One region of the Kitasatospora sp. NPDC052896 genome, then DNA from elsewhere that is predicted to be linked to it. Evidence: riboswitches for the same ligand, from Rfam matches in the RefSeq annotation. Region 1 holds a riboswitch; each other region holds the start of a gene.
What was found. A riboswitch is a leader RNA that binds a small molecule or an ion and turns the genes downstream of it on or off. The one in region 1 is predicted to bind cobalamin.
Positions count from the first base shown of each region.

Region 2: it holds a riboswitch for cobalamin, as region 1 does, so the genes downstream of both, ACIGXM_RS34440 (HoxN/HupN/NixA family nickel/cobalt transporter) here and ACIGXM_RS13765 (cobalamin biosynthesis protein) in region 1, are expected to answer to the same signal.
Region 3: it holds a riboswitch for cobalamin, as region 1 does, so the genes downstream of both, ACIGXM_RS34420 (FecCD family ABC transporter permease) here and ACIGXM_RS13765 (cobalamin biosynthesis protein) in region 1, are expected to answer to the same signal.
Region 4: it holds a riboswitch for cobalamin, as region 1 does, so the genes downstream of both, cobN (cobaltochelatase subunit CobN) here and ACIGXM_RS13765 (cobalamin biosynthesis protein) in region 1, are expected to answer to the same signal.

Region 1 covers NZ_JBITZU010000005.1:238,404-241,576, forward strand. The annotation lists gene ACIGXM_RS13760 (cobyric acid synthase) at 1-896, opposite strand, end outside; gene ACIGXM_RS13765 (cobalamin biosynthesis protein) at 893-1,951, opposite strand; cobalamin riboswitch at 2,006-2,140, opposite strand; gene ACIGXM_RS13770 (transcriptional regulator) at 2,368-3,060, shown strand; gene ACIGXM_RS13775 (alpha/beta hydrolase) at 3,154-3,173, shown strand, end outside.
Region 2 covers NZ_JBITZU010000033.1:24,550-27,722, forward strand. The annotation lists gene ACIGXM_RS34430 (ABC transporter substrate-binding protein) at 1-892, shown strand, start outside; gene ACIGXM_RS34435 ((2Fe-2S) ferredoxin domain-containing protein) at 889-1,329, shown strand; cobalamin riboswitch at 1,565-1,702, shown strand; gene ACIGXM_RS34440 (HoxN/HupN/NixA family nickel/cobalt transporter) at 1,788-2,912, shown strand; gene cobF (precorrin-6A synthase (deacetylating)) at 3,040-3,173, shown strand, end outside.
Region 3 covers NZ_JBITZU010000033.1:20,584-23,756, reverse strand. The annotation lists gene ACIGXM_RS34425 (ABC transporter ATP-binding protein) at 1-261, opposite strand, end outside; gene ACIGXM_RS34420 (FecCD family ABC transporter permease) at 258-1,406, opposite strand; cobalamin riboswitch at 1,491-1,625, opposite strand; gene ACIGXM_RS34415 (G1 family glutamic endopeptidase) at 2,112-2,903, shown strand.
Region 4 covers NZ_JBITZU010000003.1:485,089-488,261, forward strand. The annotation lists gene cobG (precorrin-3B synthase) at 1-1,078, opposite strand, end outside; cobalamin riboswitch at 1,220-1,345, shown strand; gene cobN (cobaltochelatase subunit CobN) at 1,462-3,173, shown strand, end outside.

The DNA of each region.
Region 1 (3,173 bases):
AGGTCCGCGTCGGCCAGCTCCTCGGGACGGGTGGCCCAGCGGACCAGCACGCCGGGCTCCTGGGCGAGCGCGTCCAGGTCGGTGAAGTTGGACAGCCGGGGGAAGCGCAGCACGGCGACCCGCAGCACGTCGGCGCCGTACGGGCCCGCGACGTCCGCGCGCTCGACGGCGGTGGACAGGTCGAGCGAGTCCTCGGCGTCCAGCCAGAGACCCGCCAGCATCGGCAGGGTGCCCAGCACCGGACGGCCGGTCAGCTCGTGCAGCATGTCCAGGCCGGGCCCGAGCAGCCGGGCGTCGCCGCGGAACTTGTTCACCAGCCAGCCGGCCACCAGCCGCTGGTCCTCGGCGCAGAGCAGCGCCAGCGTCCCGTACATCGCGGCGAAGACCCCGCCGCGGTCGATGTCGCCGACCACCACGACCGGCAGGTCGGCGGCCCGGGCCAGGCCCATGTTGGCGATGTCGCGGTCGCGCAGGTTGATCTCGGCGGGGGAGCCGGCGCCCTCGCAGATCACCACGTCGAAGCGGCGGCGCAGGTCGGCCAGGCAGTCCAGGGCCTTTTCCAGCAGGAAGGGTTTGCGTTCTCGGTAGTCGAGCGCGCCGACCTCCGCGATCGGGTGGCCGAGCAGGACCACCTGGCTGCGGCCGTCGGCGCCCGGCTTCAGCAGCACCGGGTTCATCGCCGCCTCGGGCTCCACCCGGGCCGCGGCGGCCTGCATCACCTGGGCCCGGCCGATCTCCGCGCCGTCGGCGGTGACCATCGAGTTGAGCGACATGTTCTGCGCCTTGAACGGCGCGACCCTCACCCCCTGCCGGGCCAGCCAGCGGCAGATCCCGGCGGTGACCACGCTCTTGCCCGCGTCCGACGTCGTCCCGGCGACCAGCAGTGCGTTGCTCATCGGCTGCCACCTCCCGTCCTGGCGGCGCGTGCCGCCCTCGCCCGTACCCGGTGCCCCGCGCAGCGGCCGGCCACCGTCACGGCCAGCGCCAACAGGCCCACCCGGCGCGACAGCCGGCAGGCGCGCTCGATGTCGTCCACGGCCACCGGGCGCAACTCCGCCCCCAGCACCGGCCGGTTCTCCACCCTCTCCCCGTACCGCAGCGAGCCGCCGAGCCGGACCCCGAGCGCGCCCGCGAAGGCCGACTCGGCCTGGCCGGCGTTCGGGCTCGGGTGCGCCGAGCCGTCCCGCCGCCAGACCCGCCAGGCGGTCCGCGGGTGCGGCGCGGCGGCCACCGTGAGCAGCGCGGTCAGCCGGGCGCCCGGCCAGCCGGCCAGGTCGTCCAGCCGTGCCGAGGCCCAGCCGAAGCGCCGGTGCCGGGGGGACCGGTGACCCACCATCGCGTCCAGGGTGTTGACCGCGCGGAACGCCAGCAGGCCCGGGCCGCCCGCCAGGGCACCCCAGACCAGCGCGTTGACCACGGCGTCCGCGGTGTTCTCGGCCACCGACTCGACCACCGCGCGGGCCAGCTGCGGCTCGTCCAGGGCGCTCGGGTCGCGCCCGCACAGGTGGGGCAGGCGCTCCCGGGCCGCCGTCAGGTCGCCCGCGCGCAGGGCGGCGCCGATCGTACGGGCCTCGCGGGTGAGCGAGGTGCCGCCGAGCACGGTCCAGGTGGCGGCCGCCGTGGCGGCGCTCGCCGCGATGCCCCGCCGTCCCACCAGCCGTTCCACCGTCACCGCGGCGGCCGTGACACCGCCCACGCAGAGCGCGGTGTACAGCGCCCCCGCGCCGCGGTGGTCGCGCCAGAGGGCGCGCTCCAGCCGGCCGGCGGCCCGGCCGAAGGCGGCCACCGGGTGACCCCGGCGCGGGTCGGCGAACCGCAGGTCGGCCGCGTAACCGGCGACCGCGCCGAGCGCGTAGCCGCCGGCCGCGGTGGCGTACGGGCGTCGGGCGCGGGGAGGTTGACGGAGCGGCACCCCCACGGCGCTCGGTGCCGGCCGGGGAGCAGGCTGCATGCTGTGCGTGTCCTCACTCAGGGTCCGCGCCCTGGCTCGACGTCGCGGGGGCGAGAGTCTCCTGGCTCCCGGGTACGGACGCGCGCCCGGGCCTTCCAACGCCCCTGTGGCGGGACACCGTGACCATCGTTCGAACGCACTCCCCGGTGACAGTGGCGGGACCGCGCCGGATTCGCACCGGCTTCCTCTGCTTGCCTCCGTTTGGCCCAAGGATCCCATCACGGGCCCGTTCCGGGCGTCAACCGGGCCCCCGGAGTGGTTGATCACACCGGACGGAACCGTCGCCACCTCCGAGCAACGGACACTGACGCGGCCTCGGCGCTGGTGATACGTCCAAGGCGCCGCCGGGGGCCGCTCCCCGGCTTCGTGCGTTCGGCGACTGGGGGCGGGCTCGGCCGCGCCCCTACCGTCGTCCCATGCGACGCAGCAGTTCCCCGGCCCCCGCCCCGGTCCCGTTCTCCCGGCAGGCCGCCCGGGCGCACCGCGCCGGGCTCGGGCTGACCCCCGAACAGGTGGCGGAGGCGATGGCCGCGCACGGCGTCCGGCTGCTGCCGGCTCACGTCCTCGGCTGGGAGAGCGGCGAGATCCGGCCCGGCGAGACCGAGCTCATCGCACTCGCCCGGGCGCTCTGGTGCCCGGTGGCACAGCTGATGGGGGTCCGTCCGACCTCGCTGCGCGACTTCCGGCTCGCCCGCGAACTGAGCCGGGACCAGGCCGCCGCCCGGATCGGCGTCGGCGCGCGGACGTACGCCGACGCCGAACTCACCGGACGCTGGACCGGCGACGCCGACGAGACCCGCGCCCTCGCCGAGACCCTCGGTCTGACGCTGCGTGACCTGGTCCGGATCACCGGTGCCGAGGAGGAGCTGGAACAGTGCCTGCGCCAGTGCGTCGCCGGCCGCTGGCAGCCCCAGCTGAAGCCGGTCGCCCGCCTGGTCCCGGCCCCGCGCGAGGCCCTCGCCGGCGTCCTGGCCGCCCTCCAGGCCGAACACCGGGTCCCCTCCCACTGGGGCGGCACCGCCCCGGAGGAGCCCCGGCCCCCCGCCGCCCCCGTCGACCACCGCTTCTGGGCCCTCCTCGCCACCGCCGCCCCCGACCTCCCGGTGTAGCGGAGGCTGCCCGTACGGCGGCGTTGCGGTGGCCGGCGCACGGCTCACGGGATGAACTGGGGAGCGTCACCCACTCACCACCCGGGGAGCGCCATGCGTAGGGGAACCGTCGT
Region 2 (3,173 bases), on a different contig from region 1:
CCGGATCACCTTCACCAAGGCACCCACCCGTGCCGTGTCCAACGACATCAACACCACCGAGGACATGCTCGCCCTGGGCCTGGAGTCGCACATGGTCGGCGACTTCGGCGTCAACGGCGACGGCCCGGACGGCAAGCCCGTTCCGCAGCAGTACCAGACGGCCTTCCGCACGGTCCCCAGCATCTCCCCGTCCTACTTCACCCTCGAACCGCTGGTCGGCCTCCACCCGGACTTCCTGTTCGCCGGCTGGAACTACGGCCTGCACACCGGGACCGACCTCACCCCCGACGGCCTGGCCAAATTCGGCATCAAGACCCTCGCCCTCACCGAGTCCTGCGCCCACGTCCAGAGCGGAACCGGCTCCGTGAGCATCGACGACACCTACCGCGACCTCACCAACCTCGGCCAGATCTTCGGCACGCAGACCAGAGCCCGGCAGCTGGTCGACTCCATGAAGGCCGAGGTGACCGCGGCGCAGGCCAAGACGACCGGACTGGCCCCGGTCCGGGTCTTCGACTACGACAGCGGCCAGTCCGCACCGTTCACCGCGGGCGGGCTCGCCATGCCCGACGCCCTGATCCGACTGGGCGGCGGCACCAACGTCTTCGCCGGCCTCGAGCAGAGCTGGACCTCGGTCTCCTGGGAACAGGTCGCGGCCGCCGACCCGCAGTGCATCGTCATCAACGACTACGGCACCCCCACCGCCGAGCAGAAGCAGCAGTTCCTGGAGAGCAGCCCGATCACCCGGAACCTGACCGCGGTCAGGAACCACTGCTTCCTGACCCTGAGCTACGACCAGGTCACCCCCGGGCCCCGCAACGCGGAGGCCGTCACCGCCATCGCCCGCTGGCTCCACCCGGACGCCTTCGGCCTGCCCACCGACGGCGCATGAGCACCGGCGCCCCGGACCCCCGCACCCCGCCGACCGTGGACATCGTGCTGTGCCGGGGGTGCTGCTGTGGAAACGCCGCCAAGCGCCCCGACGTCGACCACGAAGCCCAGTTGGCCGCACTCTCCGCGACAGCCGACAGCCTCGCCCACGTCAGACTGCGCACCACGGACTGCCTGGGACCGTGCGAGCAGGCCAACGTCGTCGTGGTCCGCAGCCACGCGCGGCAACCCGACGGCCGGCGGAGCCGGCCCCTGTGGCTCGGCGGGCTGACCTCCGCGGACGACACCGCCGCCCTGTGCGAGTGGCTCCGACAGCCCGCCGCCGAGGCGGACCCGGCCACGCCACAAGCGCTCCCCCCAGGGCTCCAGGCGCTACGGATCCCGGCCCGCGGTCCCGACATCGCGGCTCGCGGCTCGTCGCGTGGGGGCGGCGAGTGACGTCGGACAGTGCGTCGGCGGAGGGCCGGAGTGTGCGCGCCGGCCCTCGTGCCTGGCCCCCATCAGGCCGCCGAAGTCACCCGCCCGGAAGCAGTGCTGACACCTCGCCACCGCGGTGCCCGTGACGATCGGTGTCTCCTCCGGCACCGGCGGGGTCCCATCCGGTGCCGGCCCCGCTCGTAGAGTTTGTCCGGCTCTTGACCTGCGCGAGCTTGAAGATGAACGAACCGCCTCACTAGGCTGGCCAGGTTGCAGCCGCCTGCTGTGACAGCGCGCCAGCAGCGAAGTCCGGTGTGAACCCGGCACTGTCCCGCAACGGTGATGCCCCTCACGGGGACGAGCCCGGTCGCCTGCCGTCGCGCCACGGATTCCCGCCTCGACGGAAGGACGGACCGCCCGGCCCCCGTGGGCCGACTCGGGTGCCGCCCTGCCCGGCGAGCATCCCGAGGAGGATGCCCATGAACACCCCGGCAACCCGGTTCAGATCGATCCGCGACGCGCTCCACCCCTCCGAGTGGGGACGCCTGGGCATGATGGCCCTGGTCATCCTCGCCCTCAACGGCTTCGGCTGGGGAATCTTCGTCCTCACCGTGCTGCCCCACCACTTCCACTACGACGGCCTCGGCGTCGGCATCGGCGTCGCCTTCACCGCCTGGACCCTGGGCGCGCGCCACGCCTTCGACGCCGACCACATCTCCGCCATCGACAACGTCACCCGCAAACTGATGGCCGACAAGAAGCGTCCGCTCGGCACCGGCTTCTTCTTCGCCATCGGCCACTCCACCATCATCTGTGTGGTCGGCATCGGCATCACCATCGCGGCCAAGGCCGTCTTCGGCGCGATGGTCGACCCCAACTCGACCTACGAGACCGTCGGCGGCGTGATCGGCACGGTCACCTCCGCCAGCTTCCTCTACCTCATCGCGCTGCTCAACCTCATCGTGCTGGCCGGCATCGCCAAGGTCTTCCGCTCGATGCGCCAGGGCACCTTCGACGAGGAGGAGCTCGAACGGCAGCTCCAGGCCCGCGGGTTGATGTGGCGCTTCTTCGGCCGCTTCATGCGCTCGATCAACCACACCTGGCAGATGTTCTTCGTCGGCCTGATCTTCGGCATCGGCTTCGACACCGCCACCGAGGTCGTGCTGCTCGCCGCCACCGCCTACGCCGCCACCGCCGGCCTGCCCTTCTACGCCGTCCTCGCGCTGCCCCTGCTCTTCGCCGGCGGCATGACGCTCTTCGACACCCTGGACGGCTGCTTCATGAACTTCGCCTACGGCTGGGCCTTCGCCAACCCGGTCCGCAAGGTGTACTACAACCTCGTCATCACCGGCCTGTCCATCGCCGCCGCCTTCCTGATCGGCACCATCGAGCTGCTCGGCGTCCTCACCTCCGAGCTCCACCTCAGCGGCCCGTTCTGGGACTTCATGGCGAACTTCGACATCAACAAGGCCGGCTTCGCCATCGCCGGACTCTTCGCCCTGACCTGGGTCGTCGCCCTGCTCTACTGGCGCTTCGGCAAGGTCGAGGCCCGCTGGACCACCCCGGCCGCCGCCTCGGCCGTGGAGGCCGAGGAACCGGCGTAACAGCACGTCCGTACGGGCCCGGCACGGGGTTCCACCGGCACACCGGCACACCGGCTCGCCGGCCCGCCCGGCCACGGACCACGGGCCGGCCGAGCTCCGGCGGGTGGGACCAGGCAGAATCCAGGTCATGCAGCACATCCTCATCATCGGCATCGGTGCGGGCGACCCCGACCACCTGACCCTGCAGGCGGTCAAGGCCATCGCCCGCACCGACGTCTTCTTCGTCCTCGACAAGAACGAGCAGCGCCAGGACCTCATCCG
Region 3 (3,173 bases), on a different contig from region 1:
GACGCTGGACTCCTGGGCGATCACGGCGACGCGCCGGGCGGCCTGCCTGGGCGGCAGCGCCAGCAGGTCCGTGCCGTCGAGCAGTGCCCTTCCCGCCGCGGGTCGGTTGACCCGGTAGAGCGTCTTGAGCAGGGTCGACTTCCCGCTGCCGTTGGGGCCGAGCAGGCCGACCAGGTGCCCGTCGGGAACGGTGAGGTCCACGTCGGTGACGACGCGCCGGCCCGCGACGTCCACACACAGTCCGACCAGTTCCAGGCTCACTGGTCGGCTCCGTACAGGTAGGGGCGGCGCCGGATCAGCACGATCAGCACCGGTGCGCCGATGAAGGCGGTGATGACGCCGATGGGCATCTCCTGGGGAGCGACGACGGTGCGGGCCAGCAGGTCGCCCAGGACCGTGAACGAGGCTCCGAACAGCACTCCCACGGGGAGCGAGCGCCGATGGTCGGATCCCACCAGGAGCCGGACGATGTGCGGGACCACCAGCCCCACGAACCCGATCACCCCGCTGACCGCCACCGACACCCCCGCCATCAACGAGGTGACCAGGAACAGGTTCCGCCGCAGCCGCCGTACGTCGACGCCGAGTGAGGAAGCCGCCTCGGCGCCCATGGCGAGGGCGTTGAGGGAGCGGGACCGGGCCAGTAGGAAGATCATCGCGGTGGCCAGGGCAAGGGTCGGGACGGAGAGCTGTGACCAGGTGGCCAGGCCGAAGGAGCCCATCAGCCAGAACAGTACGGACTGGGTGGCCTGCGGGTTCCCGCGGAAGATCAGGAAGCTGGTCACCGACTCGAACAGGGCCGAGAGCACCACGCCGCAGAGGATCAGCTGGGTGGGGGCCAACTGCCGCCCCTGCCGCGCCAGGAGCAGCACCGCCAGCATGGCCGCCAATGAGCCGAGCACGCTTCCGAACGAGATCGCCCACGCGCCGAGCGAGGCGAACGCACCGAACAGCAGCACCGTGGTCGCCCCGACGCTGGCCCCCGAGGAGACACCGAGCAGGAAGGGGTCGGCCAGGGCGTTGCGCACCTGGACCTGCACCACCGTGCCCGCGGTCGTCAGCGCCGCGCCGACCACCGCGGCCAGCAGTACCCGGGGCAGCCGGATCTGCCAGACGATGGTGTCGGCGACGGAGGCGGCCGGCCGCCCCGACAGATGGTCAACGACCACCTGCCACACCGCTTCCGGGCTCAACGACACCGATCCGACGCCCACCGCCAGGGTCACCACCGTGACCAGCAGGACCGTGCACGCGGCCAGCACACGAGGGAGCGGGAGACGGCGACCCCGGCCGGTCGAGGCAGCCGGCAGCGCGGGTGGGTGGCCCGTCGCGGCGTCAGGCGCGTCATCCGCCGGCGCGACGCCCAGCGGAACCCGGGCCGGCGGTATGTGATCGTCCGGGTGCACCGAACATCCTCCTTCTACGTGTGCGGGAGGATGCGGGGGGACGGCAGGACTGCGGGACTCCCCGAACCGCCCTTCCTCCGAGGGCCGTTCCGTCGACGTAGCGGCAGGCGACCGGGCTTGCCCCCGAGGGGGACCACCGTTGCGGGACAGCGCCGGAATCACACCGGCTTCGCTGCGACTACACCGTCACGACCCGAGGCCGTGACGGTGTCAGTGTAGGTACAGCGAACCGTCACCATCAATCCTGCACAGCCGGCCAGGCGTCGATTCCTGCGTGACCGTCGTCACCGTCGCACCGGTCCCGGCGCGGTGCTGTCGTGAGGGCGACGAGGGCCCGTGGTCCTGAGCCGGGCTTCACACCTGCCGAGCGGGCTCGTCCGCGCCGAGCGTGCTCAGGGGGTCCGCCCCCCCGGGGGCGGAATGTGGTCGTCCGTCATTTCATCTGTCGAGGTGTGGCTCGGTGCGGTTCGCCGTGATGCGGCCGACGCCGGGCTAACCCTCCGTTCGGTGTGGGATGCGTCACTCGGCTTTCGTTGCCGTGTACGTGTCGAACCTCTTGTCGAAGCGCGTCGGTGACCCTACCTTCCCGATCAGGTAGCTACCGATCGGCCATGACTTCGCGCATCAACTCCGGTCAGCCAGACCGGAATTGTCGCTCGATCATGCCCCCACACCCCCACAACGATAGGCCCAGAGGAGACGCTGATGTCCCCGTCCCGCCGCTCCATATCCGCCGTCGCGATCGCGGCCGCGCTCGGCTTCGCCCCCATGGCCGCGCTCTCCGCCACGCCGGCGGCGGCCGCCGCGCCGCTCGTGCAGGCCCCGATGCACCACCTCTCCGGCCAGGCCGGTGGCTCCACGCCGTTCTTCGTCAGCCACGGCGGCCCGTCGCACACCACGACCACCAGCGACAACTGGTCCGGCTACGCGGCCACCGGCTCGACCTACACCAACGTGTCGACGACCTTCGTGCAGCCCGCCGTCGACTGCTCCCAGGGTGACGGCTACTCCAGCTTCTGGGTGGGCCTGGACGGCTACAGCTCGCAGTCGGTCGAGCAGACCGGCACCGAGGCCGACTGCTCCGGCGGCCAGGCCGAGTACTCCGCCTGGTACGAGATGTACCCGGCGGACCCGGTCACCTACGACAACGTCGTCCAGCCCGGTGACGTGATCACCGAGACGGTCAGCTACGCGTCCAACTCGTACAAGCTGACCCTCAGTGACCGCACTGAGGGCTGGACCAAGACCACCACCAAGAAGGAGAGCGGCCTGGCGCGGTCCTCCGCCGAGGTGATCGCCGAGGCGCCCTGGGACGGCAGCGTCCTGCCGCTCGACGACTTCGGTACCGTCAACTTCAGCAACTCGACGGTCAACGGCTCCTCGCTGGCCTCCAGCAACCCGGTCGGCATCAACATGGTCTCCGACTCGGGCACGCCCGAGGCGACCATCTCCGGGGTGTCCGGTGGATCGTTCTCCGTCACCTGGAACAGCCTGTAACACCCGGCGGTGACACCCGGCCGTCACGGCCGCGCACGCGCGGCCGGGGTCACCAGCCGTACTCCGGCGAGCGGGGGGGGGGGCCCCCCCCCCCCCCCCGGCGGCGGGGCCCCCCCCCCCCCCCGCCCCCCCCCCCCCCCCCCCCCCCCCCCCCCCCCCCGCCCCCCCCCCCCCCCCCTCGCTCCGGTCCCCGCCTGTCCCGCCGCCCTTCGACGGCCCACGGCTCGTGCTGGCCGTGGAGAGCGAGCCGAAACCGGACGGCTCGACCGG
Region 4 (3,173 bases), on a different contig from region 1:
GCGCCTCGCCCGGCGCGTCCGCCGCCAGCGCCGTCGCGGCGTCCGCGCGCACGTCGGCCAGCGACTTGGCGCAGCCGGGCGCGCCGGTGCAGGCACTGGCCTGCTCCCACGGCGAGCGCGGGTCGGTGCGCAGGCCCGCCGCGGCGAGCCCGGGCAGCGCCGCCGGGTCGGCCCCGGGCAGCACCACGCCGCGCCAGGGGGTGATCCGCAGCTCGCCGCGGGCGGCACCGGCCAGCGCCCGCCACTGCTCGACGCTCGCCCGTCCGAACCGCAGCCCCACCGAGAGGGCGCCGCCCCCGGCCACCGCGCCGACCACCGGCCGGGTCCCGGGCAGCGCGGGCAGCGAACGCCACGGCAGGCCCTCGGCACCCAGCCGCTCCGCCAGCAACGAGCCGTCCGGGTCGGCCTCGCGCACCCGCCAGGCGCCGCTGCGCAGCCGGACGAACTCCTCCGCCGCCCGCAGCGCCAGTCGTGGCCCGTCCGCGAGCCCGGCGAGCTCCGCGACGCGCGCGGACCGCCCGAGCCGCAGCCAGGCGCCGGCACCCGCCGGCCGTGCGATCAAGGTCACATCGGCGTCCAGCGCCGCGACGTCGCCGCGCCCGTCGTCCAGCGCGAAGAGGAACCGTCCGGACAGCTCCCGGGCGGTCTCGCTGCCGCGCAGCAGCTCGTCCAGTTCGCATACCCACGGCCGCAGTTCCGCGAAACCCACGCCGTCCAGCCCGGCCAGCGGCGAGGCCACGATGTTGCGCACCCGCTCGTGCGACTCCGAGGGCAGCAGCCCGACCGCCCGCAGCCGCGCGGCGAGTTCCGCGCCGGCGTCCGCCGCCAGGCCGCGCAGCTGCACGTTGCCGCGCGAGGTGGTCTCCAGCTCGCCGTCCCCCAGCGCCTGAGCGGCCTCCGCCAGCGCGAGGGCCTGATCGACCGCCAGCAGCCCGGCGGGGACCCGCACCCTGGCGAGCCCGCCGTCGTCCGCCGCGTGCAGCCGCAGCGCCCCCGGGCAGGCGTCGTCGCGCCCCCGGCCGGCCCGCACGGGGGCAGCCTCGGGCGGCGTGGGAGTGGCTGACATGGCGGCGAGCATACCGATGATCCGACCGGACGTATGCCCCGCTACCAGCGTGATCCATGTCTCCGGCGTCCCTCGGCGCGCTGTGTGCTTCGTCCCGTTGCCGGCCACCCGCCGGCACCGAGGCTCTACTATGTCGCCGGGCGGGCCGGCTGGTTCGCCCTCGCCAGCGACGGCGCAAAGGGGAGGAAACCGGTGTGAAACCGGTGCGGTCCCGCCACTGTGACCGCGGCTCACCGGCCGCGGGAGCCAGGAACTCCTGCCGTCCGTGATTCTTACGGGGCGCGGACCCCGAGGAAGGCTAGCCGTATGCGCTGCCCTGCCCTGCCCGTTCCCGAGGGCCTGCCCGTTCCCGGCGCCCTGCCCCTCCCCGCCACCCGCCGTGGGAGGGCCGCCGCGTGATCCTGCTGCTCTCCACCTCCGACACCGACCTGCTCTCCGCCCGCGCCAGCACCGGCCCGGTCGGCTACCGCCTCGGCAACCCCGCCCGGCTCACCCCCGAGGACCTGCCCGCCCTGCTGGAGGGCACCGACCTGGTGGTGGTCCGCCTGCTCGGCGGCCGTCGCGCCTGGCAGGAGGGGCTGGACGCGCTCCTCGCCGGCCCCCGCCCGGTGATCGTGCTGAGCGGTGAACAGGCGCCGGACGCCCAGCTGATGGAGCTCTCCACCGTCCCGGCCGGCCTGGCCGCCGAGGCGCACGCCTACCTGGCGCACGGCGGCCCGGCCAACCTGGCCGAGCTGGCCGCCTTCCTCTCCGACACCGTGCTGCTCACCGGCCACGGCTTCGCCGCCCCCGCCTCCGCGCCCGACTGGGGCCCGCTGGAGCGCACCGCGCGCCGCGCCGAGGGCCCGCGGGTCGCGGTGCTCTACTACCGAGCCCACCACATGAGCGGCAACACCGCCTTCGTGGACACCCTCTGCGCGGCGATCGAGGACGCCGGCGGCCAGGCGCTGCCGTACTACTGCTCCTCGCTGCGCGGCGCCCCGGCCGAGCTGCTGGCCGAACTCGGCCGCGCCGACGCCATCGTGACCACCGTGCTGGCCGCCGGCGGCACCCGCCCGGCGGACGCCTCGGCCGGCGGCGACGAGGAGGCCTGGGACGCCGGCGCGCTCGCCGCGCTGGACCGGCCCATCCTGCAGGCGCTCTGCCTGACCTGGCCGCGCGCCACCTGGGAGGGCAGCGACGACGGGCTGTCGCCGCTGGACACCGCGACCCAGGTGGCGGTGCCGGAGTTCGACGGTCGGCTGATCACCGTGCCGTTCTCCTTCAAGGAGCTGGACGAGGACGGCCTGACCGTCTACGTCGCCGACCCCGAGCGCGCCGCCCGGGTCGCCGGGATCGCCGTCCGGCACGCCCGGCTGCGCCACATCCCGCCCGCCGAGCGGCGGTTGGCGCTGGTGCTGTCCGCCTACCCGACCAAGCACGCCCGGGTCGGCAACGCGGTCGGCCTGGACACCCCCGCGAGCGCGGCCCGGCTGCTGCGCCGACTGCGCGCCGAGGGTTGGGACATCGGCCCTGAGGACGGCCCGGACGCACTGCCCGGCCTGGTCCCCGCGGAGGGCGAGCACGAGGGTGACGCGCTGATCCGCGCCCTGATCGACGCCGGTGGCTACGACCAGGACTGGCTCACCGAGGACCAGCTGGCCCGCAACCCGGTGCGGATCCCGGCCGCCGACTACCGCCGCTGGTACGCCGAGCTGCCCGCGGGCCTGCGCGCCGACGTCGAGGAGCACTGGGGTCCGCCGCCCGGCGAGCTCTACCTGGACCGCAGCCGGAACCCCGACGGTGACCTCGTGCTCGCCGCGCTGCGGGCCGGCAACCTGCTGGTGCTGGTCCAGCCGCCGCGCGGCTTCGGCGCCAACCCGGTGGCCATCTACCACGACCCCGACCTGCCGCCCTCGCACCACTACCTGGCCGCCTACCGCTGGATCGGGGCGGCCAGCGAGGACGGCGGCTTCGGCGCGGACGCCATCGTCCACCTGGGCAAGCACGGCAACCTGGAGTGGCTGCCCGGCAAGACCGCCGCGCTCTCCGCCGACTGCGGCCCGGACGCGGCGCTCGGCGACCTGCCGCTGATCTACCCGTTCCTGGTCAACGACCCGGGCGAGGG